DNA from 2 places in the Pseudonocardia sp. EV170527-09 genome. Region 1 is predicted to be linked to the other one. Evidence: riboswitches for the same ligand, from Rfam matches in the RefSeq annotation. Region 1 holds a riboswitch; the other holds the start of a gene.
The links. A riboswitch is a leader RNA that binds a small molecule or an ion and turns the genes downstream of it on or off. The one in region 1 is predicted to bind thiamine pyrophosphate.
Positions count from the first base shown of each region.

Region 2: linked by a shared signal. The riboswitch ahead of thiO (glycine oxidase ThiO) and the one ahead of FVA95_RS00450 (ABC transporter substrate-binding protein) in region 1 are both predicted to bind thiamine pyrophosphate.

Region 1 covers NZ_VRMC01000001.1:101,117-107,245, reverse strand. The annotation lists gene FVA95_RS00475 (DMT family transporter) at 1-792, opposite strand, end outside; gene FVA95_RS00470 (hypothetical protein) at 1,155-1,340, shown strand; gene FVA95_RS00465 (choline dehydrogenase) at 1,447-3,150, opposite strand; gene FVA95_RS00460 (hypothetical protein) at 3,269-3,697, shown strand; gene FVA95_RS00455 (hypothetical protein) at 3,706-4,428, opposite strand; TPP riboswitch at 4,663-4,752, shown strand; gene FVA95_RS00450 (ABC transporter substrate-binding protein) at 4,760-5,785, shown strand; gene FVA95_RS00445 (ABC transporter permease) at 5,782-6,129, shown strand, end outside.
Region 2 covers NZ_VRMC01000032.1:155-6,283, reverse strand. The annotation lists gene FVA95_RS12285 (DUF222 domain-containing protein) at 1-74, shown strand, start outside; gene FVA95_RS12280 (hypothetical protein) at 731-1,354, shown strand; gene FVA95_RS12275 (gamma carbonic anhydrase family protein) at 1,486-2,007, shown strand; gene FVA95_RS12270 (thiazole synthase) at 2,043-2,813, opposite strand; gene thiS (sulfur carrier protein ThiS) at 2,816-3,016, opposite strand; gene thiO (glycine oxidase ThiO) at 3,016-4,188, opposite strand; TPP riboswitch at 4,185-4,294, opposite strand; gene thiE (thiamine phosphate synthase) at 4,334-5,026, shown strand; partial or broken gene FVA95_RS30825 (hypothetical protein) at 5,080-6,129, opposite strand, start outside.

The DNA of each region.
Region 1 (6,129 bases):
CAGGGCCACGGCGAGGACCACCAGGCCGATCCCGACCGCCTCCAGCGTCCCGGGCAGCTGACCGAGCACGACGAGCCCGACCAGGGTCGCGGTGGCGGGCAGCAGCGCCAGCAGCACCGCGAACCGGGCCTGCCCGACCCGGCGCAGCACGACCTGGTCCAGCACGTAGGGGATCAGCGAGCTGAGCACACCCAGCCCGATGGACAGGGCGAGCACCGCCGGATCGGCGAGCGGTGCGAGGTTCGCGACGCCGAACCCGGTCGTGGCGCCCGGACCTCCGACGAACAGCAACGGGACCAGGACGACGGCGGCCACGGTGAACCCCGTCGCCAGGTCGTCGATGCCGGAACCGGCGCGGGCGACCCGCTTGCCCAGCACGATGTAGGCGGCCCACATCGCCGCCGCGCCCAAGGCCCACAGCACCCCGACCGGGCTGCCGGACCAGCGGACGTCGGCGATCAGGAGCACACCGACGGCGGCCAGGCCGACCGCCCCGATGTCGCGGAACCGGCGGGAGGCGAGCGCCGCGACCAGGACCGGGCCGGTGAACTCGACCGCCACCGCGGTGCCGAGCGGCAGCCGGGAGATCGCCTCGTAGTAGGCGACGTTCATCAGGGCCGTGGCCAGCCCGAACACCCCCGCGCGGACGAGGCGGGCACCGCGCCAGGCGTCACGGCCGGGGCGGCGCCAGGCCAGCAGCAGCAGTGCGGCACCGATCAGCCGCAGCTCGGCGACCGCCGACGGCGCCAGCCGGTCGAACAGCCCGACGGCCAGTGCGGCCCCCACGTACATCGAGACCCCACCGGCCAGGAACAGCAGCGGAGCGGGAACACGATCGGGCGACGGGCGGGGACTCACCCGCCCACCGTAGTCCGCGACACACCGTATTTACCGTGGCGCGCTTGCACGTCGGCCGAGTTCCCCGCATGATTCACACGCAGTCAACTTCATACGCAATCGGTCACCGCGGGTACATCGCGGCGCCACCAGACCGTGCGGCCCGCGCCACACGTGACGGACGTCGCGACGCATCCCGGGAACACGTACAGGGGCCTCGAGCGTCTGTACAGGTGTGGGCGAGCCGCTCGTGCGGTCGTCACAGTGATACGGCGGCGAGCGCCCGAAGCCCGCCGCCGCGACGGAGGGAGACCGCTATGCAGCCCGAAACGCTGACCCGGCCCGAACTGACCCTTGCCGACCGTTGCGACCGCTGCGGTGCGGCTGCCAAGGTGCGCGCGATCCTGCCCTCCGGTGGGGAACTCCTGTTCTGCAACCACCACGGTCGTGCCCACGCCGAGAAGCTGCGTGAGTCCGGGGTGCAGGTGCAGACCGGGGAGTGACGCCCGGGGCCGCCGTGGCCCCACACACAGACCCGCGAACGGGGCGGGGATCCGATCGGATCCCCGCCCCGTTCGGCATGTCGGGGGTGTCAGGAGGTCGGACGCCTCAGGATGCCGGCGCGAACGGCTCCTGTCCGGAGCCCGTGCCCTCGTGCGTCCCGGCCCGCCGCGACGGCGCCGGGTCGGCGGGCAGCGGGGTCGCGCCGGTGACGATGTCGGCGGCCCGCTCGGCCACCGCCACCACGGGGCCGTAGGTGTTGGCGTTGGGCACGTCCGGGAAGATCGACGCGTCGACGACCCGCAGGCCCTCGGTGCCGTGCACCTGCAGCGTCGACGGGTCCACGACGGCGTCGGCGTCGGTGCCCATCCGCGCGGTGCTGGTCGGGTGCAGCCCGTTCTGGGCGCGCCGGGACACCCAGTCGAGGATCTCGGCGTCGGAGCGGACGGCCTCCCCGGGGAAGGTCTCCCCGGCGTCGAGGTCGGCGAACGCCGGCTGGTTCAGGATCTCCCTGGCCAGACCGACGGCCTCCACCCAGCGACGCCGGTCGCCGTCGGTGACCAGGTAGTTCTGCACCAGGCGCGGCGGGAGCGCGGTGTCGCGGGACACCGCGCGCACCGTCCCCCGGACGTCGCCCGCCATCACCGAGACGTGCATCTCGTAGCCGTGTCCGACCGGCGGGACGTCCGGCGCGAAGCGCATCGCGACCGGCGCGAACAGCATCATCACGTCCGGGATGCCCCCGGCCATCGAGGTGGAGGCGAACCCGCCGATCTCGAAGTGGTTGCTCGCCCCGACCCCGGTGCCCGAGACCAGCCAGCGGGCCGCCGCGGCGGGCAGCCGGTGCGGTGCCCGCTGCGGCGCCAGCGAGATCGGCTGGGAGCAGGCGTGCTGCAGGTGCACCGCGAGGTGGTCCTGCAGGTTCGCGCCGACCCCCGGCAGCGCCACCCGGGTCTCGACGCCGATGCCCGCGAGGTGCTCCGGGTCGCCGAAACCGGACACCTGGAGCAGCTGCGGGGTCGCGATGGAACCGGCGGCCAGGATCGTCTCGCCGGCGTCGACGTCGCGGATGGTGCCGTCGGAGGCGCGGTAGCGGACCCCGATGACCCGGGTGCCGCGGGCGTCGGTGCGCAGCGCGCGGACCAGGGCGCCGGTGCGCACGGTCAGGTTGGGCCGGGAGCCGGCGACCGGGTGCAGCCACGCGTCGGTGGCCGAGAAGCGGCGCCCGCGCGAGATCGTGCGTTCGGTGCGGGAGAAGCCCTCCTGGACCGGGCCGTTCGTCGAGTCGACCAGCGCGTGCCCGGCCTGCTGGGCCGCGGCCAGGAACGCCGCGTTCAGCGGGCCGGCCGCCGGGGCGCGCTCGAGGACCTGCGGGCCGTGGCCGCCGTCGGGCAGCGGGGTGCCGTGCTCGGACGTCCGACGCTCCAGGCGGCGGAAGTAGGGCAGCAGGTGGGCCGAGCTCCACTGCTCGCAGCCGGGCAGACGGGACCAGCGGTCGTAGTCGCCCGGGTGGGCCCGCTGGTAGACCATCCCGTTGATGCTGCTGCTGCCGCCCAGGAGCTTCCCGCGCGGGACGGCGATCCGCCGTCCGGCCAGACCCGACTCGGGCTCGGTGACGTAGCACCAGTCGTAGCGCGGGTTGCCCCACGCCTTGGACAGCGCGGCGGGCATCCGGATGATCGGGTCCCAGCGGTGGTCGGGGCGGCCCGCCTCGAGCATCAGCACCCGGCGTGTGGGATCCTCCGTGAGCCGGGAGGCCAGCACCGCCCCCGCGGATCCTCCGCCGACGATGACGACGTCGTACCGGCCCATTGCGCGTCCTCCACACGTACTGTCGGGATTGCCCTGTTCGAGGGAGCAACCCCCCTTGCGTGGATCACGGTACGCCGCGGCCACCGCCCGTCGTCGCCGCCCCCGTACGCTCGACGGCGTGACGACGACCGAACGTGGTGCGGACGACGGAGCGGACCTCCGCGACCGGCCCGCGGACGACGCCGACACCGCGCTGGCCGCCCTCGCGGCCCAGCTGGACACGTCGGTCGCCGCGCTGTCCTCGGCCCGCCGACGGGTGGCCGAGCTGCAGGAACTGCGGGCACAGGGGCTGAGCTGGCGGGAGATCGTCCCGCGCGAGGCACGGCCGCTGATCGTCGAGACCCTCACCCGCACCCTCGACGGCCTGGGCGCCGTGGGTGGCCGGTTCCGCCGAGAGGAGGCCGTCGCGCTGCACGGCGAGGGCGAGTCGATCGCCGGGATCGGCAGGCTGTTCGGGGTCAGCCGCCAGCGCGCGTCGGCCTACCTGCAGGAGCACCAGCAGCTCCTCGAACGGGGCGCGGCCCGCGAGGACCGCCCGGAGGTCTGACCCCGGGCTCAGGTCTGGTCGCGCCGGCGGTGCCGGGCCTGCCGCTGGGCGGGCACCCGCGGCGCCACCGGTGCCGCGGGGGAGCGGCGAGCCGCCGGGATCAGTGCGGTGCGGTCGATCGCGTCGGACTGCTCGGGCACCGCGGACGCCGCGGTGCGCAGCTGCAGCCGGGCCAGCTCGCGGACGTCGGTGAGCCGGGCCGCGAGTGCGGTGACCACCGGCGCCAGCGCGACGACCAGCCGCTCGCCCAGCGGGTCGTCGGGCCCGCCCCGGGCGAACAGCTGCAGGGCGCCCGCGGTACGCCCGGCGACCGGGACCGGCACCGACAGCGAGCGGACCAGGCCGCAGTCGGCCGCGGCCGCGGCCAGCTCGGGCGGCCCGGTCCGGGTCAGGTCCGGGGTGGTCAGCGTGCGGTCGCCGCGCTCGGCGGCGGGGCCCGGCCCGGCGTCGGCCCGGCGCTGCAGCTCACCCAGGCGCAGGGCCGCGGTGTCGGACCCGAAGACCCGCCGGGCCTCGGGGTCGCGGGGGTCGGCGGGCTCGCGCAGCAGCAGCGCCGCACCTCCGACCCGTGCGGCGGGCACCAGCGCGACGCAGATCCCGGACAGCATCGCGGCGACGTCCGCGTGCGCGACGGAGACGGAGCCGGCCTGCAACGCGACCCGCACCAGGGCGGGCGCCGGGTCGGGCGTCGGCCGCCCGGTCGTGCCGGAGGTCCAGAGCGAGGCCGCCATCTCGTCCCTTCCGCGTCAGCTCCCGCGAGCGGGTCCGTGACACAGCGTCGCGCGTGTGGTGGCGAGGATAACGATCGTGGTCACCGCCGCGGACGGCGGCTCGCCCGGCGCACCCGACCGATCACCGCAGGTGACCGAAGCCGCGACTCTGGTGACGGGGGGTGTCCGGACGGCCCGGTGCGACCGACGTCGCCCCGGCGGGACCGGGCGGGCCGCGTAAGGTCTCCGGACGTACCGCGGGAGCCCGCGCACCGAGGCTGAGAGGGCGGCAGGACCGGCCGCCGACCGTTCGAACCTGATCCGGGTCACACCGGCGTAGGGAGGCCGCCCCGTGCTGTCACGTGTTCTCCGTCCACTGGCCGTCGTGCTGGCGCTCGCGCTCGCCCTGTCCGGCTGCGCCGCGGGCGACGGCTCCGGGGCCGCGGCCGGGGGCGGGCCGATCCGCGTCGCGCTGGACTGGACGCCGAACACCAACCACATCGGGTTGTTCGCCGCCCAGCAGGCGGGCTACTTCCGCGACGCCGGTCTCGACGTCGAGTTCCTGCCCTACAACCAGACCTCGCCGGACACCCTGGTCGGCTCCGGCGCCGCGGACTTCGGCATCGGCTTCCAGGACTCGTTCACCTTCTCCAAGGCCGCGGGTGCCGACATCACCTCGGTGATGGCGATCCTGCAGCACTGGGCCACCGAGATCGCCGTGCGCGCCGACCGCTCCGATCTCACGCGGCCGCGCGACCTCGACGGGAAGGTCTACGCCGGGTTCGGCGGGCCCGGCGAGAACCAGAAGATGCAGGCCGTGATCCGGGCCGACGGCGGGCGCGGCGACTTCCGCACCGAGGTGCTGTCCACCGCCGCCTACGAGGCGCTCTACTCGGGGCAGGCCGACTTCACCGAGCCGTTCGTCAACGTCGAGGGGATCGAGGCGCAGCTGCGGGGCGAGCCGATCCGTACCTTCCGCTACACCGACTACGGCTTCCCGGACTCCTACAACGTGCTGCTGCTGGGCAACTCGACCTGGCTGCGGGACAACCCGGACACCGCCCGCAGGTTCGTGCAGGCCGTCCAGAAGGGCTACGCGCTGGCCGCGCAGGACCCGGCGACGGCGGCGCGGATGCTGAAGGAGGCCAACCCCGGCTCGTTCACCTCCGACGAGCTGGTCGACCGGGGCGCGCAGATGCTCAGCGAGCGCTTCCTGCGCGACGCGCAGGGCCGCGTCGGGTTCCAGACCCCGCAGCAGTGGGCCGGCTTCTCCGGGTTCCTCTACGACACCGGCACCGTCGCGGGGCCGGACGGGGCCCCGGTGCGGCAGAAGCCGGACTTCTCGACCTGGTTCACCAACGACTACCTGGCACCGTGACCCGCCGGCTGTGGCCGGCCGCCGCGTTGGTCACCGCACTGCTGCTCGGCTGGCAGGTCGCGGTCACCCTCGCCGGCACCCGGCCCCAGGTGCTGCCCTCGCCGCTGCGGGTGGTCGAGCAGGGCTGGGCGTTCCGGGCCGAGCTCTGGGCGAACACCCTCCCGACGATCCAGGTGACGCTGATCGGGTTCACCGTCTCGATGGCGCTGGCCTGGGCCGCGGCGGTCGCGGTGGACTTCTCGCCCTGGCTGCGGCGGGCGCTGACCCCCCTCCTGGTGGCCTCGCAGACGCTGCCGGTGGTCGCGATCGCCCCGCTGCTCATCATCTGGTTCGGCTTCGGCCTG
Region 2 (6,129 bases), on a different contig from region 1:
GTCTAGCCTGCGACGCCCGGCCCAGGTGCTGCTCAGCGACCGCGCCGGGAACCGGATGTACCTCGGTCCGGTGAGGGCTGGCTGTTCCACCGGCCCGACGGCAGCCCTGTCGAGGCCACGGGCAGACCGCTGGACGGCAGCGCCGAGTCCCTCGTCGAACGGAACACGCGGGCCCGGCTGCGGATCGATCGCAGCACCCTCACCCCTGACTGGTACGGCGATCGGCTCGACCCCGAGCCAATCCTGGACGCCCTGCTCCCGCCCGGCGCGACGGCCACCACCGCGGCCTGAACCCGGAGGCACTCCGCCGGACAGCCCGACACGGACACAGGCACACGGGTACGGCTGGGGAGCCGACGCGGACCGCGGCGCACCGAGCCTGCGGGAGCCCGGCACAGACACCGGCGCGCGAGGGCGCGGAAGCCGACTGTGCGAGGAGCTGGACGGCGGCCGCACAAGTTGCCGGACCGCGTTCCGCGGAACGCGGTACCGGAAGCCCGCCCGGTCGAGGAGCGCGACGCCGATCTCACCGAGGCCGTGGCTCCACTCAGGGGTCACGGTCGCGGTCAGGGGCGTCGGGGCTCCGGGCGTACAGCGGGCGCGTCGTCCCAGGAGGCGCGGCCGAGGGCGAGCGGTCCACCGGCCCGGCAGAGCACGGGCGGGCCGCGACGACGACCGGTTTCCGGCCTCCGTGGACAGTGCCGGCGGGCAGGCCCGGTAGACAGGACCGATGCGCTGGTACGCCGAACGCCCCGACCGGATCGCCCGACAGGTCGTCGCCGACCTCGTCGCCGTGCTGTGGACGGTCCTCGCCGTCACCGCCGGCGTGGCCGTGCACGACGGGTTGTCCGCGCTGCGTGGGCCCGGTGACTCGCTGGTCGTCGCGGGCGGGCGGGTCTCCGACGCCTTCACCGGGGTCGCCGGGGCGGTCGGTGCGGTCCCGTTCATCGGGTCCGACCTGGCCCGCGCGTTGGATCCGGCCGCAGGGGCGGGCACCGAGCTCGTCGCCGCGGGGCGGCAGTTCGGGGGCGCCGTCGACGCTCTCGCGACCGGGGCGCTGGTCGTCGTCCCGCTGGTGATGCTGCTGCCGGTGCTGCTCGGCTGGCTCCCGCTGCGGCTGCGCTACGCCCGGCGGGCCGGTGCCGCCGTCGCCGCGCGCGCCGCCGCCCCGGATCTGCTGGCCGTGCGGGCGCTGTCGCGGGTGCCGGTGTCGCGGCTGGTCCGGGTCGCGCCGGACCCGGCGGCGGCGTGGCGGTCCGGGGACCCCGCCGTCGTGGCGGCGCTGGCCGCGCTGGAACTGTCCGACCTCGGCCTGCACACCCGCGTCCACGACCGGCCGACGACAGGGCGATGACCGGCGGCTGAAGAAGCGGCGACAGAGCCGGCGACACGACGGCAGCGACACGGTAGGGCGGCGACACGGTAGGGCGGCGACACGGCTGCGGTGCCGGGAGAACCACGGAGCGGGGTGCGACGCTGTCGACCATGCCGCTGTTCGCCCTCGAGGGCCTCTCCCCCACCGTGCACCCGGACGCCTTCGTCGCCCCGACCGCGACGCTCGTCGGGGACGTGCGCGTCGAGGAAGGTGCCTCGATCTGGTACAACGCCGTGCTGCGCGCCGACCTGGGGCCCATCGTCGTGCGTGCCGGCGCCAACGTGCAGGACGGGTCGGTGCTCCACGGCGGCGACGACCCGGTCACCGAGATCGGCGAGGGCGCCACGATCGGGCACCTCTGCGTGGTGCACGGTGCCGTGATCGGGGCGCGGGCGGTCGTCGGGAACGGCAGCACCGTGCAGGACGGTGCCCGGATCGGCGAGGGCGCGATGGTCGCCGCCGGGTCGACGGTCACGCCGAACTCCGAGCTGCCCGCCGACCGGCTGATGCTCGGCTCCGCGGCGAAGGAGCGCGGCGAGCTGACCGAGCAGGCCCGCTGGTGGGTGCGGACCAACCCGGACTTCTACCGCGCCCTGGCCCGGCGGCACGCCGACGGCGTCACCCCCGCCTGAGCCACCCCCGCGCGTTCCGCGGAACGCTCCGGCCCTCAGCCCTCGACGTCGGGGGAACTCGCCTGCGCCCGGTAGCGGCGCGGGATCCGGCCGGCGTGCCGGGCGTCCCACCCCGCCTCCACGCCCCGCCGCATCGCGCGCGCCATCCGCTCCGGATCGGCGGCGCGGGTGACGGCGGTGGCGAGCAGGACGGCGTCGCAGCCCAGCTCCATCGCCAGGGCCGCCTCCGAGGCGGTGCCGATCCCGGCATCGAGCACGACCGGCACGCCCGCGGCGGCCACGATCATCTCGATGTTGTGCGGGTTGCGGATGCCGAGCCCGGTGCCGATCGGGGAGCCGAGCGGCATCACCGCGGCGCACCCGACCTGCTCCAGGCGACGGGCGAGGATCGGGTCGTCGTTGGTGTAGGGCAGCACGGTGAAGCCGTCGTCGACGAGCTGCTCGGCGGCGTCGAGGAGCTCGACCGGGTCGGGCAGCAGGGTCGTGTCGTCCGCGACGACCTCCAGCTTCACCAGGTCGGTCTCCAGCGCCTCGCGGGCCATCCGCGCCGTGAGCACCGCCTCGGCCGCGGTGCGGCAGCCCGCGGTGTTCGGCAGCACCGCGATCCCGAGGCGGCGCAGCAGGTCCAGCAACCCGGTCCCGCCAGCGACGTCGACCCGGCGCAGCGCCACCGTGGTCAGCTCGGTGCCGGACGCGACCAGTGCCCGCTCCAGGATCTCCAGGTTCGCCGCCCCTCCGGTGCCCATCACCAGCCGCGAGTCGAAGAGGTGATCGCCGAAGGCGAGCTTGTCGGTCTGCACAGCCATCGTCATCCTCCTTGCACCGCGGTCAGGACCTCCACGCGCGCGCCGTCGCCGGGACGGTGCCCGGCCCATGACGTGCGCGGCACGACCTCCCCGTCGACGGCGACGGCGATCCCCCGCTCCGGAAGCCCGGCCTCGGCCAGGATCCGGGCGAGGTCGGCGTCGGCGTCGACCTCGCGGTGCTCGCCGTTCAGCACGATCAACATCAGTGGTTCCCCTCCTCGCGCGCCCCGGCGGCGGCCGGGACGAACCGTCGCGGGTCCGCAGCACGGACCGCTTCGGGCACGTCGTCGCCGCGCAGCAGCGCCGCCACTGCCGCCGCGGTCACCGGTACCAGGAGCATCCCGTTGCGGCCGTGCCCGGTGGCGACGATCAGCCCGTCGGGCCCGGTGCGCCCGATCAGCGGCAGGTTGTCCCGGCTGCCGGGCCGCAGCCCGGCGGCGGTCTCGGTGAGTGCGTACTCGGCGATCCCGGGCAGGATCCGCTCGGCGTCGCGCAGCAGGTCGCGCACCCCGCCGACGGTGACGTCGGTGTCGAAGCCGTTCTCCGCCGTCGTCGCGCCGACGACGAGGTCGCCGTACCCGGGCAGCGTCCGCGGCACGGCGTAGACCGCCCGCCCGTCGACGAGCGCCCGCACCGTCCGCGACGGCGGCGGCAGCGCCCCGGCGCGCCGGGTCAGCCGCAGGATCTCGCCCTTCACCGGGCGCACCAGCCCGTCGAGCACCGGGTGCAGCGACGACGAGTGCGCCCCTGCGGCGACGACGACCGCGTCCGCCGCGACCGTGGCCCCGTCCGCGAGGCGCACGCCGGTGACGCGGGCGCCGTCGTCGAGCACACGCGCGACCCCGCGGTCGGAGACCACGACCCCGGCCCGCTCGGCCGCGGTCGCCAGTGCGGCGAGCAACCGCCGGTTGTCCACCGACGGGTCGTCGGGCACCGACAGGCCGCCGCGGACCTCGGGTCCCAGCGCGGGTTCGAGCCGGCGCAGCTCGCGGCCGGTCAGCCGGCGCACGCCACGGCCGAGGGACTCCAGGTAGTCCGCGAGCGCGGTCAGCTCGGCGCGGTCGCCCGACCCGGTCGCGGCGACGACGGTGCCCTCCGGGTGCAGCCCGGCGTCGGTGCCGGCGTCGGCGGACAGGGCCGCGGCGAACTCCGGCCAGCGGGCGACCGAGTCCAGCCCGAGGGCGAGCAGGTCCTCCTCACCCGGCCAGGCCTCGGTGACCGGGGCGAGCATCCCGCCGGCCACCCAGGACGCGCCGCGACCGGGAGCCGGGTCGAACACGGTCACCGACCAGCCGTCGCGGGCCGCCGCGCGGGCGAGGGACAGGCCGACCGCGCCCGCCCCCGCGACGACCAGCCGTCCGGCACTCGCGCTCATCGGATCCACCTCACTCCCTGCGCCGGCATGACCCGGATCAGGTTCGACGGTCGGGACCGCGTCGCGGGTCCCCTCTCAGCCCGCTGCCCGGGCTCCCGTGGTTCGTCGTCGTCCGCGGCACAGGCTACGCCGTAGCCTGCGAGCCGTGTCCGACACCGATACCCGTCCCGGCACCCGGGACACCCGTCGCGCCCGGCTCGACGCCCTCACCGACGCCCGCCTCTACCTGTGCACCGACGCCCGCACCGCGCGTGGTGACCTGGCGGAGTTCGCCGAGGCCGCGCTCGCCGGCGGGGTCGACATCGTCCAGCTGCGGGACAAGGGCGGGCCCGACGGCCCCCTGGAGGCGCGCGCCGAGCTCGCTGCTCTGGAGGTGCTCGCCGACGCCTGCCGCCGGCACGGCGCACTGCTCGCGGTGAACGACCGCGCCGACGTCGCGCTCGCCGCGGGCGCCGACGTGCTCCACCTCGGCCAGGACGACCTGCCGGTGCCGTGGGCGCGCCGGGTCGTCGGCGACGACGTGCTCGTCGGCCGGTCCTCGCACAGCCCCGAGGAGACCCTGACCGCCGCCGACGAGGACGGCGTGGACTACTTCTGCGTCGGTCCCTGCTGGCCCACCCCGACCAAGCCGGGACGCCCGGCGCCCGGCCTGGACCTGGTCCGCACGGTCGCCGGGCGCGCCCCGTCGCGGCCGTGGTTCGCGATCGGGGGCATCGACGGCGACCGGCTCGACGAGGTCCTCGACGCCGGCGCCGACCGGATCGTCGTGGTCCGGGCGATCACCGAGGCCGAGGACCCCCGTGCGGCCGCGGCGGCGCTGCGGGCCCGGCTGGTCTGAGGCCCGACCGCGCCGATCCCGCGACGCCGGGTGACGGCGCCGCGGGACGCGGGTCAGTTCTGCGTGCCCGAGCCCTGGTCGCCCGAGTTCTGGCCGCCGGAGTTCTGGCCGCCCGAGTCCTGCCCGGAGCCCGGCTGCTGGGTCGGCAGGACCCGGTTCAGCCCGTCCTGCAGCGGGTTCGACGAGCCCGAGCCGTCCTGACCGGAGTCCCGGTCGCGGGTGCTGGTCGTCGACTCCGACGTGCTGGTGCTCGGCTCCTCGGTGGAGGTCGAGCTCGACGACGACGTCGACGAGTCGGCCCCGGAGCCCTCGCCGCGGTCGTTCTCCTGCTGGGCCGGGGGCGCGCCGCCGCGGACGACGTTGCTCACCGAGGTGCCGGAGGAGCCGGACAGCGACGAGCCCTTCACGAACTCGATGCCCGAGATCAGGAACATCGACACCGCGAAGGTGACGACGCCGAGCACCGCGGACACGACGACCGTCTTGCGGGTGACCCGCACCCGGCGGAACCGGCCGTGGCCCGTTCCGGCGGCGCGGGTGGTGCCGCCCGGCGTCTGCCACGGGTCCAGGAGCACCGTCTCCTCGCCGGTGGGCCCGGCGATGCTGCGGCCGGCACCGTCCTGCGCGGCGACCGCGGTGCCCTCGGCGACGCCCTTGCCGCGCCGGGCCGCCATCTCCTTCAGTGCGAGGGCCTTGTCCTTGCTGACCTCGAGCGAGCGCGTGAACAGCGTGGTGGCCAGCGTCGAGATGACCGAGCCGAGCGCCGCGCCGATCACCGTGCCGACCGCGCCGAGGAACGAGCCGAGCATCGCCGTGACGATCGCCGCCCCGGCTCCGGCCGCGATCTTCGTCGGGCTGAGGTCGGCCTTGAGCCCGCCCGCCTTCGTGGTGTCCGACGAGCCGTCCCCGGAGCCGTCCCCGGACCCGCCGGAGCCCCCGGGCCCGCCGGGACCGTTCGGCCCGCCCCCGACCGGCCCCACCGGACCACCGGGACCGGCCGCGCGGGTCGTGTCCGACGCGGGCGGCAGCACCCGGGTGCGGGGACGCCCGCCGGGCGGCGTCCCGACCGGCACGCCCGGCCCGGGCACGACCGGGCTCACCGG